DNA from 3 places in the Halochromatium sp. NSM3 genome. Region 2 is predicted to be linked to each of the others. Evidence: predicted binding sites of a transcription regulator. Region 2 holds the regulator's gene; each other region holds the start of a gene.
What was found. Region 2 encodes FNR, which switches genes on or off when oxygen is low (the NO sensors DNR and NnrR bind a similar motif). Its sites were predicted from a motif close to TTGATNTANATCAA; they were not measured.
Positions count from the first base shown of each region.

Region 1: the regulator FNR is predicted to act here: its motif matches at 1,649-1,662, upstream of AC54T3_RS01425 (phytoene desaturase).
Region 3: the regulator FNR is predicted to act here: its motif matches at 1,657-1,670, upstream of ccoN (cytochrome-c oxidase, cbb3-type subunit I).

Region 1 is NZ_JCAQIA010000002.1:56,964-61,226, forward strand. It holds gene AC54T3_RS01420 (phytoene/squalene synthase family protein) at 1-32, opposite strand, end outside; gene AC54T3_RS01425 (phytoene desaturase) at 13-1,554, opposite strand; gene AC54T3_RS01430 (DUF2868 domain-containing protein) at 1,785-3,782, shown strand; gene AC54T3_RS01435 (GTPase/DUF3482 domain-containing protein) at 3,782-4,263, shown strand, end outside.
Region 2 is NZ_JCAQIA010000031.1:23,851-28,113, reverse strand. It holds partial or broken gene pyrG (CTP synthase) at 1-660, opposite strand, end outside; gene AC54T3_RS12960 (sulfur globule family protein) at 898-1,302, shown strand; gene fnr (fumarate/nitrate reduction transcriptional regulator Fnr) at 1,663-2,421, shown strand; gene dnaQ (DNA polymerase III subunit epsilon) at 2,497-3,255, opposite strand; gene rnhA (ribonuclease HI) at 3,282-3,812, opposite strand; gene AC54T3_RS12940 (methyltransferase domain-containing protein) at 3,802-4,263, opposite strand, start outside.
Region 3 is NZ_JCAQIA010000005.1:100,757-105,019, reverse strand. It holds gene AC54T3_RS03745 (peptidoglycan DD-metalloendopeptidase family protein) at 1-433, shown strand, start outside; gene rpoS (RNA polymerase sigma factor RpoS) at 461-1,519, shown strand; gene ccoN (cytochrome-c oxidase, cbb3-type subunit I) at 1,777-3,228, shown strand; gene ccoO (cytochrome-c oxidase, cbb3-type subunit II) at 3,268-4,125, shown strand; gene AC54T3_RS03725 (cbb3-type cytochrome c oxidase subunit 3) at 4,118-4,263, shown strand, end outside.

The DNA of each region.
Region 1 (4,263 bases), on a different contig from region 2:
GAGGTCTTCATTTCACGCAAAAACAGAGGCATCAGGGACCACCTTATCGAGTACACGTGCTGTCGAGATGACGCCGGGCACACCCGCTCCGGGGTGGGTGCCAGCGCCGACCATGTAGAGGTGCTCGACCTCTTCGCTTTTGTTGTGCGGGCGGAACCAGGCGCTCTGCATGAGCACCGGCTCCAGGCTGAAACCAGCGCCCTTGACCGAGCACAGGCGCTGTTCGAAATCCTTGGGCGTGGTGATCAACGACACCGCGAGCTGCTCCTCGAGATCCGGCAGCAGGGTGTCGGAGAGATAGGCCGAGATGGCGCGTCGATACGGCTCGGCGCGCTCGGCCCAGTCGATCTCCGCGTCCAGATGCGGCACCGGGGCGAGCACATAGAAGGTATCGCAGCCCTCGGGCGCGAGCGCTGGATCGGTCGCCGTCGGGCGGTGCAGATAGAGGCTGAAATCGTCCGCGAGCACCTTGCGATCGAAGATATCTTGCAGCAACGCTTTATAGCGCGGCCCGAGCAGGATGCTGTGATGCTTGACATCCTCGTAGCGGCGCTTGGTGCCGAAGTACCAGACGAACAGGCCGTTGGAGTAGCGCGCCTTGTCGAGCTTGGGATCGGTCCAGTGCGTGCGAGTGACGCTTGGCAGCAGATGCTTGTAGGTCCAAGCGACATCGGCGTTGGAGACGACGATATCGGCGCCGATCTGCTCGCCATTCTTGAGCTTGACGCCCGTCGCCTTGCCGTTCTCGACGGTGATCTCGGTCACCTCGGCGTTCAGGCGCAACTCGCCGCCCTGGCCCTGGATCAGATCGACCAGGCCGTTGACGATGGCACCGGTGCCACCGATCGCCGAGTGCACGCCCCAATGCCGCTCGAGGTAGGAGATCAGCGTGTAGATGGAGGTGACCGTGAACGGGTTACCGCCGATCAGCAGCGGATGGAACGAGAGCGCGACGCGCAGCCGCTCGTCCTTGACATACTGCGAAACCATCGCGTAGACGCTGCGATAGCTGCGCAATTTGACCATTTTCGGCACAATACGCGCCATGTCTTGCCAGTGCGTGAACGGCACATGGCCAAGCTCGACGAAGCCGACTTGGAAGATCTCCTCGCTGGCCTTGAGGAAGCGTTCGTAGCCCTCGACATCGTCCGGCGCGAAGCGCTCGACCTGAGCGCGCATGGCCTCGGCATCGCCATTGGTGTCGAAGACCGCGCCGTCATCGAAGCGGATGCGATAGAAGGGGTCCATCGGGCGCAGATCGATCTCGTCCCTGAAGGTGCGCCCGCACATCTCCCAGAGTTCATCGAGCAGGAAGGGCGCGGTGATGATGGTCGGGCCGGCGTCGAAGGTGAAGCCATCGATCTCGTGCACATAGGCACGCCCGCCCGGGGCATCGAGTTTCTCGACGACGGTCACTTGGTAGCCGCGGAACCCGAGGCGAATCGCCGCAGCGAGTCCGCCAAAGCCGCTACCGATGATCACGGCCTTGGGTTTTTTCGCGGCATCCAGCGCGTGCGCTGCAAGAGTCCCTGCCGGGGGTGGATCGCTGGTCAAAGTGTCAACTCGAGCTGATGTCAATCATGCCTGACAGTATAGCAGCCGAAATTTTTTTCGTGCCAGCAAAGCATGCCCCCATCATGATCAAGGCTTGCTGTATATCAACCCAAGCGCGAGCCCTTGATCCTGAGACCATGCGCGGTATACCTTGCAGTCAGCAACAGGCTCTGTGTTTTTTGAGCCATCCGGGCAGGCACTCTCACCAGTCGTCGCACAGCTAACTCCCCATGGACTCCCCTCTTCGGCGTCTAGCGCCAATCATCCAAGGCGCTCGCAGTGGCAGGCCTCGTGCGCTGCACTGGCAGGTTCCAGACCTCATCGACTTCGACTACTACGTCGACGAAGACGAGCGCCTGCTGCATGAGCATCCGGCACAACGTAAACACCTCGCCGAGCGCGATCGCCACCTCTACAAAGAGCAGATCGCGCCGCTCATCGGCGAGGCCGACGCCCACAGCAGCAAGCATCGCAATCGCGCGCTGCGCTGGTGGCTGGAGCTGCGCCGCGAGCAAGAAGACCCGGCGCTCGCCGAGCTGCTTCCGGGCCAGGCTTTCGCCCGTGCGCAACGCCTAGTGACCACCGTCATGGGCGTGCTGGGCGTCGCCGCCGGGCTCGGCGTGGCCTCGACCCTACTGCACTATGAGGGCGATCATCCGGTCAATGTCGCCTGGTACCTATTCTGGCTGGTGTTGCTGCAACTGATCCTGGTCGGCACGACGCTCACGCTCTGGTACGGTCGCCGTTCGCGCTTGTTCAAGGGCGCGGCCCAGGATCTCTCCTTGCTCGGGCAGATCCTGCGACCGCTGTTCTCGCGCGCGGCGCGCTGGATCCAAAAGCAGCGCATCACCCATGTCGCCCCCGAGCTGCGCGAGCAGGCCAAGGCCAAGCAGGGATTGTTGCAAGCCAACTATGCCCTCTACGGTCCCGCGAGCTATCTCCCGATGCTCGTCCCGGCGCAGGTCTTCGGCATCGGCTTCAATATCGGCGCCATTTTCATGACCATCGCCCTGATCTGGTTCGCCGATCTCGGTTTCGGCTGGGGATCGGCGATGAACATCAGCGCCGAGACCGTCCAGCATCTCACGCGCCTGATCGCGTTGCCTTGGAGCTGGCTGTTCGGCGAGGGCGTCGGCGTGCCAACGCTGCAAGAGATCGCCGGTACGCGCATCAGCCTCAAGGATCCGCTTTATGTGCTCGATGCCGACCAGCTGCGCTCTTGGCGGTGGTTCCTGGTGTTGGCCGTGTTTACCTATGGCCTGCTGCCGCGGGTCACGCTGCTCGGCCTCTCGGCCTTCAAGCAGCGACGTGCCCTCACCGCCTTGCCGTTCACGCACCAAAGCGCGCAGGCCCCCTACGCGCGCATGATCACGCCGAGCATCGAGACCCGCACGATCCACTCAGGCACGGGGCCGGAGATGCCGATTCCCGCGCCGCTCAAGCCGCTGACCCGGCCAACCGCCGCGCCGCGCCCCCCGAAGGCGCCGCTCGCGCCTGCCTCCTTGGCGCCTGCGCGCCCGGACGCGGACGCGGCAGCGCCCGCGAACTCGCCAGGGCCACCCGCCGAGTCGCCAACGCAGCCGCCGACACACTCGACGGCGACGCCGGAGGAGCTTCCCCCGGAGGCCCCGCCGGAAGCTCTGCGGGAAACCCCGACCACCCCCCAGCCTCCGCCATCCGCGCCGGCCCAGGCGCGGCACGCCCCGCCGCCCGAGCCGAGCGCGGACCCCGAGGCGAGCGACACGCAGCAACCACCGCCACACCTCGCGGTGGAAGCCGATGCCTGCATCCTGCTGCTGCATATCGACGTCGCCGACATGCTCGAGGAGCAGGACCACGCCCGCCTGCAACAGCTCCTGCGTGATCAGACTGGCTGGCGTATCGCGGCCGCAGCCACCTATGGCGGCGGACGGGCGATGACCGAGCAAGCAATCGAGATGATCAGCCACGCCACTTGGAGTGCGCCGCCGGCGCGGATCGCGCTCATCCAGGACGGCTCTCAGCCCCCGATCACCGAGAATCTCCGCTTCCTGCGCGGCGTCCGTTCCGCCGCTGGCGACCAAGCCCAGGTGCTGCTGGCACTGACCGGCGATCCCGAAGACGTCGATGATCCACTACCGCCGTTGAGCGATTTCGATTTTGCCGACTGGCAGCGCAAGATCGAGCAGATGGGCGATCCCTATCTGCGCTTGATCATGCTCGCGCCCGCAGATGACGAGGCCCCTTAATGGACGCCCAGGTTCCAACTATCGCCATCGTTGGCCACCCGAATGCTGGCAAGTCGTCGGTGGTCGCGACCTTGACCGAGAATGACCGCATCGCCATCGACAAACGCGCCGGCACCACCACGCGCTCCGACCAATATCCGGTCGAGATCGACGGCAAGACGGTGCTGCGGTTCATCGACACGCCCGGCTTCCAGAACCCGACCGACATCCTCGAGTGGTTTCAACGCCATCCGGGCGGGATGGGGCTCGCGCGCGCCTTCCTCGACAGCCATAGTCACGATCGCCTCTACAGCCACGACTGCGCGCTGCTGCAACCGATTGCCGATGGCGCGGCCATCATCTTGGTGGTCGACGGCTCCAAGCGCATCAAGGAGAAGGACCGCACCGAGATGGAGCTGCTGCGCCTCACCGGCCAGCCGCGCATGGCCATCCTCAATAACCTGACGGCCAACAATAAACACATGGCGGCCTGGCAGGATGC
Region 2 (4,263 bases):
CCGCTCCTCGTCGGGCAGATCGCGTTCGGCCCGACAGAGCAGGATGTCGGGCTGGATACCGATCGAGCGCAGCTCCTTGACCGAGTGCTGGGTCGGCTTGGTCTTGATCTCGCCGGCGGCTGGGATAAAGGGCACCAGCGTCAGATGCATGAACAGCGCGTTGTCGACCCCGAGTTCGACGCGCATCTGGCGGATCGCCTCGAGGAACGGCAGCGACTCGATGTCGCCGACGGTGCCACCGATCTCGACGATGGCGATGTCGGCATCACAGGCGCCGAGCCGGATCGCATCCTTGATCTCATCGGTGATGTGCGGGATCACCTGCACGGTGCGACCGAGGTAGTCACCGCGGCGCTCCTTGCGGATCACGCTCTCGTAGATCTGACCGGTGGTGAAGTTGTTGTTGCGCCCCATGCGGGTGCGCAGGAAGCGTTCGTAGTGACCGAGATCGAGATCGGTCTCGGCGCCATCATCGGTGACATAGACCTCCCCATGCTGAAACGGGCTCATGGTGCCCGGATCGACATTGATGTAGGGGTCGAGTTTGATCATGGTCACCTTGAGACCGCGTGCTTCGAGCAGCGCGGCCAGGGACGCGGACGCAATACCTTTGCCGAGCGACGAGACGACGCCGCCGGTAACGAAAATATACTTGGGCATGACCTGAACAGGCAGACGACTTGGGTCCAGATAGGATACCCCTCTCAAGGTAGCAAAATGGCCCCAACCTCACAATTCGCACCGTGATCAAGCGCGCACTTCACAAGTCCCCGGTCGGTACGTATACTCGGTGATGTTCGTTACTCTACGGACCTCCACTCGGTTCGATGCGGGGCCAAACTCGAATACCGTGCGAGCCGGGATGGATCGATTCACCACCCTTCGGAGCATCACCAAATGAATAAGTTTGCAAAGGTTATGGGTATCGCCGCCATCGCCACGAGCGCGGCCTTCTCGATGAACGCTGCTCAGGCTTGGTGGGGGGGTCCTGGCTACGGTGGCCCTGGCTACGGCAACGGCTGGGGTGACGGTATGGGCGACATGTTCAGCGACATGGTCGGCGACGGCTACGGCGACTTCAACATGAGCATGAGCGGTGGCGGTCGTGGCTACGGTCGCGGACGTGGAAATGGCTATGGTCGTGGTTACGGCAACGGCTATGGCTATGGCCATCCGTATGGCTATGGTGGCGGCTACCCGGGCTACGGCTACGGCGCCCCCTACGGCTATGGCGCGCCTTACGGCATGCCCTATGGTGCTCCGATGGCTCCCGCCGCACCGGCCGCTCAAGAAGCCAAGTAAGGCACGGTCCACGACTGCTGCCTAAAGCCGCGCCTCGGCGCGGCTTTTTTGTATCAGGGCGAGCACCACTCCAAGGTCCCCAAGCCGGGTCGACCTTCCCTTTCCGAGGTTGTCTGAACCCCCTCCAAACTCCATCGAGCCAGACGCGACGGTTGGCCGCCACCGGCGCGCGCGATCGAAAAGCACGCTCGGGACAACCCGATCCATCGCCTCTCGGCCTCACGGGCGGGCCCTTCGGGCTGACGGACCTCGGAGCACGTATTTCATCGCGCAGTACGCGTGTATGTAAATCATATTGACGCTTGATGCATGTCAACTTGAGTTGCAGAATACAACCAAACCACACACTGGAACCTTGCCTTGACTCAGCGAAAAGTAATCTCGTTCGACACGATCCGAGTCGCCTGCAAGAACTGCTCTCTGTCGCAGCTCTGTCTACCGATGGGCTTGGCGCCGGAAGATGTCGAGCGACTCGACTCGATCATCAAGCGCTCCCGGCCCCTTCATCGCGGTGATCATCTGTTTCGTGGCGGCGAGCGCTTCCGCTCGCTCTACGTGGTCAAGACCGGCTCCGTCAAGACCTACGCGCCGAGCGAGGAAGGCGGCGAGCAGGTGCTCGGCTTCCATCTCCCTGGCGAGATCATCGGCCTTGATGCGATCGACAAGTCCTGCCATGCCTGCTCGGCCAAGGTGCTTGAGACCTCGGCCATCTGCGAGGTGCCCTTCCAGCGCTTCGAGGAGCTAGCGACCTCGATCCCCTCGCTGCAACACCAGATGTATCGGTTGCTGAGTAAGGAGATCGGACAGGATGCCGACATGCTGCTGCTGCTCGGCAAGAAGAACGCCGAGGAACGGCTCGCGGCCTTCCTCACCAGCATGTCCAGCCGCTTGAGCAAGCGCGGCCTCTCGCCGACCGACTTCTACCTGAGCATGTCGCGCCATGAGATCGGCAGCTATCTCGGCTTGGCGGTCGAGACCGTGAGCCGCCTTTTCACCCGTTTCCAGGAAGATGGACTGCTGCGCGTCGACCGCAAACATGTCGAGCTGCTGAATCTCCCAGCGCTGGAGATGATGGCGGGCTCCGCGCCCTCCAGCACGCATAAGCAACGCTCGAATTGAGCCCCCGAGGCTCGGGGCACAAGACCTAGCCTGATCGTCACACACCAGGGGCCGAGCGCCCACCAATGCCAGCGTTCAGGCCGTGCGTGACACCGTCCGCGCGTTCTCGTCGGTCAGCGACAGCCAGACACAGCCACTGGCGCTCGCGGTGCCAATCGCCTGCAGACGATCGCGATGCGCCTCGAGTTCCGAGTCGCTCGCGCGCACCACGCGCAGCGCGGGCCTATCCGCTCGTAGGCGCCTTGGGCGAGCCTCCGCTTCGGCGCGCGCGCCCTGTTGACCTCCACTCGCGTCACTCCCGAGCGCCAGTGCCACCTGCCCACCGGTCATCGCCAAGTAGACATCGGCGAGGATCTCGGCATCGAGCAATGCCCCATGCAGATCCCGGCGCGCGTTGTCGATCTCGTAGCGCCGACAAAGGGCGTCGAGGCTATTGCGCTGCCCTGGATGGCGTTGGCGCGCCAAGCCCAGGGTGTCGACGACCGTGCAGAGATCCTCGATGCGCGGCGCATCAGCGCGCCACTGCCTCAACTCGTGATTGAGGAAGCCGATATCAAAGGCCGCGTTATGGATCACCAGCTCGGCGCCACGAAGATACGCGATGAGTTCCTCGGCGATGTCGGCAAAGCGCGGCTTATCCGCGAGGAAGGCATTCGAGATCCCATGCACCGCGACCGCGCCGGCATCGATCTCGCGATCCGGTTGCAGATAATGGTGGAAATTGGCCTTGGTGAGCCGCCGCTCGATCACCTCAACGCAGCCGATCTCGATGATCCGATGTCCCTCGCTCGGCTCGAGCCCGGTGGTTTCTGTATCCAGTACCAGTTGTCGCATCCGGTTTGCTCCCACGTCAACGAGGCTCAGCCTCGCTTTGAAAGGCCCTTGGGAATGCCCTTGTTGGCAAGCTGATCGGCACGCTCGTTCTCGGCATGCCCGCTATGCCCGCGCACCCAGTGCCAACGCACCCGATGGCCGGCGAGCGCCTGATCCAAGCGTTGCCAGAGATCTTGGTTCTTGACCGGGGTGCGCTGTTTGGTCATCCAGCCGTTGCGCTTCCAGCCTTTCATCCAGCGCTCGACGCCATCGCGCACATAGCGTGAGTCGACGGTCAGGATGACCTCACTCTGGCGCTTGAGCGCCTCTAGGGCCTGGATCACGGCCATCAGCTCCATGCGATTGTTCGTCGTCTGCGCTTCACCGCCAAACAGCTCCTTCTCGTGTGCGCCATAGCGCAGCAAGGCTCCCCAGCCGCCCGGCCCCGGATTGCCCTTGCAGGCCCCGTCGGTGAACACCTCGACCGCTGGTGTTGGTGTTGGCGCCTGTGTTGGTTCCGGTGTTGGCGCGGGCGCTTGATGCTGGCCCGCAACCTCTGCTGAACGGCTATCGAGCATGGTTCGTCTCACGAGCGGTGGGTTTCATGGCTCCTCCAGGTAAAAAGGCCGGACGAGGCTTCCAGCGTTGGCGAACGGGGGTCGACAGACTCACCCGCTTCACGGCCCGAATCACATACACACCGCCAAACACCGGCCACCAGCGCGCGCCCGCTTGCTCCAGCCCCTCGAGACGGCTGTGATAGGCTGAGCGCAGCGGTGGCCGAAACAGTAGCCATTCGCGCACCTCGAGCTGAAAACCAAGCAGATCGAGCCAGTCGCCGAGCCTGGAGGCCGTCAACTGATGACCGCACCAGGGAACGCGCGGCTTGCGGAAGACCCCGCGCATCAGCCCCCAGGCGCTCAACGGATTGAAGCCGATGATCAAGATGCGCCCTTCCGGGATCAAGACGCGCTCAGCCTCGCGCAGCACGGGTTGCGGGTGCTCCACGAAATCGAGAGTGTGCGGCAG
Region 3 (4,263 bases), on a different contig from region 2:
AGCAAAATCGGCGGCAAAAACAACGGCGAAACCCAGCAGCGCGGCACCCGCGACCGGACTGAGCTGGGCCTGGCCGGTCTCGGGGCGTCTGCTGCAGCGCTACCAGCCGAATGATCGCACCCGGCAGGGGATTCGCATTGCGGCGGCGGCGGGCACGCCGGTCACGGCTGCGGCCGATGGTGAGGTGGTCTACAGCGGTAGCAGTGGACTCGCCGGTTACGGCACTCTTATTATCGTCAAGCACAGTCCGCGTTATCTGAGCGCCTATGGCTTCAACCGCCGAGTGCTCGTCAGTGAAGGCGTGCGTGTCAAGCGCGGCCAGCAGATCGCCGAGGTTGGCCAGTCAGCGGCTGGGCAGCCGATGTTGCATTTCGAGATCCGTCGTGATGGCGCCACCGTTGATCCGTTGCTGTTCCTACCGGCAGCAGGGTGACCCGATCGACCGCACCGAGGGGGATTCATGCCAGCGGCTAACTCGGATGAGGATCCGGAGACGGATTCCCTTCCCGTTGAGGACGAGCTTCTCATCAACGGCGACGATGTCGACGCGGGCGATTTGGATCTTCCGGAACCCGAGATCGATGACGTCGAGAGCGACGAGGATGGGGCGTCCGATTCGGAGTATGCTGCGGCCTCGGTCCCGCAGGCGTCCGATGCACCGAGCAAACGCTACGCACCGAGCGATACCGAACTCGACGCGACCCGCCTGTATCTGAACGAGATCGGCGGGTCGAAGCTGCTCTCGGCGGACGAGGAGGTGCACTATGCGCGCCTGGCACAGCAGGGCGATGAGGACGCGCGCAAGCGCATGATCGTCAGCAACCTCCGGCTCGTGGTCAAGATCGCGCGGCGCTATCTGAACCGGGGGCTGCCGCTGCTGGATCTAATCGAGGAGGGCAATCTGGGCCTGATCCGCGCGGTCGAGAAGTTCGACCCCGAGCGCGGCTTCCGCTTCTCGACCTATGCCACTTGGTGGATTCGCCAGACCATCGAGCGCGCGATCATGAATCAGACGCGCACCGTGCGCTTGCCCATCCATGTCGTCAAGGAGATCAATGTCTACCTGAAGGCGACACGGCTGCTGTCTCAGCAGCTCGATCATGAGCCGACCACCGAGGAGGTGGCCGCGCTGCTCGACAAACCGATCGCCGAGGTCAAGCGCATGCTCGGATTCAACGAGCGCACCGCCTCGGTCGACACTCCCTATGGCAAGGATGCCGACAAGCCGCTGGTCGATCTGCTGCAGGATGAGGCGGCGCATGATCCCAGCGATGAGATCCAGGACGACGATATCCACAGCAACCTCGATCACTGGCTCGATAAGCTCAACGACAAGCAGCGCGAGGTGGTCGAGCGTCGCTTCGGCCTGCATGGCTATGAGCATTCGACCTTGGAGCGGGTTGCGCAGGAACTAGGCGTGACCCGTGAACGGGTGCGCCAGATTCAGATGGATGCCCTTCGCCGCCTGCGCGATATCCTCGAGAAAGAGGGCTTCTCGCTCGAGTCCTTCTTCAAGTGAGCGCCGGCCGCGCTCAGGCAAAAACCCTATAAAAATAAAGTCTTATTGGCGTCAGGGAAGCGCCTTGTGAAGCTGACAGAGATCAACGAAAGCGGTGTGAAGTCCCCCAAATCAGCGGTTCGGCTCGCCCGCTTATCTTGACTTTTGTCAATCAATCCCGTCTTATTGCGCGGTCACGTGCCAGGGGGCGCGCCGCTCACAACATCGGGCTGGAGTGCCCAGCCACGTCTCTTTTTCCCAGCCTGTTTGGGGGGTCTATGGAAGCCACAGCCGACTACACAGCGGAGCGAAAATACGACTTCGATGTCGTCCGTTGGTTCACCATCATGGCCGTCGTCTACCTGGTGGTAGGCGCGAGCGTTGGTGTCTATATCGCGTCCGAGCTCGCTTGGCCGTTTCTGAATTTCGATAATCCGTACATCTCGTTCGGTCGGCTGCGGCCCGTGCACACCAACGCCGTCATCTTTGCGTTCGGCGGCTGTACCCTGATGGGCACAGCGTTTTACACGGTTCAGCGCACCTGTGGTGTCAGCCTCTGGAGCAACAAGCTCGCTTGGTTCACCTTTTGGGGCTGGAACGCCATCATCGTCTTGGCGGTGATCACGCTACCACTGGGCTTTTCACAATCTAAGGAGTACGCGGAACTCGAATGGCCGATCGATATCCTGATCGCGGTCGTCTGGCTGGCGTTCACCTTTAACTTCATCATGACCATCGCCATTCGGAAGTCCTCGCACATCTATGTGTCGAACTGGTTCTTCCTCGGCATGATGGTGATGATCGTCTACCTGCACGTGGTCAACAGCCTGTCGATCCCGGTCGGGCTGATGAAGTCCTACAGCCTGTTCTCGGGCGTGCAAGACGCGATGATCCAATGGTGGTGGGGGCATAACGCGGTTGGTTTTTACCTCACCGCAGGCTTCCTCGGCATCATGTACTACTTCGTGCCCAAGCAAGCGAACCGGCCCATCTACTCCTATCGACTGTCGGTGATCCACTTCTGGGCGCTGATGTTCGGTTATGTCTGGCTTGGCGCGCATCACCTGCAATACACGGCGCTGCCGGATTGGACCGGCTCGCTTGGCGCGGCGGTGTCGCTGGCGATGATCATCCCGTCCTGGGGCGGCGCGGTGAACGGGATGATGACCCTCTCGGGCGCCTGGGACAAACTGCGCACCGACTATGTGATGCGCTTCTTGATCATCGCGCTCGCCTTCTACGCGATGTCGACCTTCGAAGGGCCGGTGATGTCGCTGAAGACCGTCAACGCGCTCTCGCACTACACCGACTGGACCATCGGTCACGTCCATTCCGGCGCCCTGGGCTGGGTCGCGGGGATCTCGATCGGTGCCATCTACCACCTGATGACACGTCTCTGGCACACCGAGATGTGGTCCGAGAAGCTGGTCAATGTGCACTTCTGGACCGCGACCATCGGTACCGTGATCTATGTGGTCGCGATGTGGGTCTCGGGCATCATGCAGGGCCTGATGTGGCGCGCCTATGACGAGTACGGCACCTTGGCCTACACCTTCGTCGAGTCGGTCGCAGCCATGCATCCCTACTACGCCATGCGCGCGGTCGGTGGCGGCATCTTCCTGCTTGGCGCGATCATCATGCTGTTCAACGTACTGATGACGGTGCTCAAGTCGGCCATGGCCGGGAGTCTGCGCGAGGCCCGGGGTACGCCGGCCGTGGCTGCGGCCTGAGTCCGGTGCAACCGTCAGCATCCCGAGGAGTCAACACAGATGGCTGAGAAGAACACACCGCCGAAGGGGATACAGGAGCGCATGGAGCGCAACATCTGGGGGCTATTGATCGCGGTGGCGATCGTGCTCTCGGTCGGGGGCATCGTCGAGATCGTCCCGCTCTTTTATCTCAAGAGCACCGAGGAGGCGAATCGCTTTCCCGAGATCGTGTGGCAGGAGGCCGGTACCACGCCCATCGTTTCGATCACCTATGAGACCGATGAGGCCGGTAACCCGATCCGGTTCAAGACCGGTGATCAAGGCCAGTTCTTGAAAAAGGATACGGGCGATTTCGTTCAGGACCCTAAGCGCGGTCAGGTACGCGCTGTGGAGACGACCTGGAACTGGAAGCCCGGTGATGGTGTTCGCCCGTACACCGCGCTCGAGCTGGCCGGGCGCGACATCTATCAGCGCGAGGGCTGCTATCTGTGCCATTCACAGCAGGTTCGGCCTTTCCGCGACGAGCGTGAGCGCTATGGGCATTACTCGCTCGCCTCGGAGTCGATGTTCGATCACCCCTTCCAGTGGGGCTCCAAGCGCACCGGCCCGGACATGGCGCGCGTCGGCGGCAAGTACTCGGACGAATGGCACCGGCAACATCTGCGTGATCCACGCTCGGTGGTGCCGGAATCGGTGATGCCGGGCTACCCCTGGCTTGACCGGGAGAGGCTCAACCCGAAGAAGATCCAGCGTCACATGAAGGGACTGCGTGTCATCGGCGTGCCCTATAGCGATGCGGATATCGCGGCGGCGCCGGGTCTCGTGCATGGCAAGACGGGCATGGATGCGATGGTGGCCTATCTCCAAGTCCTTGGCACCATGGCCAAACTCGACCCGGGAGTCATGTACCGTGAGTAGCCTTGCGGACTACTTCGAGACCGATTGGGCGGCGATGACAGCGGCCGACTGGGTCGGGACAGTCCTGACCGTGGTCATCTTCGTGCTCATGGTCGTGGCCTATGTTCAGGTCTTTCGGCCGAAGAATCGGGACAAGCT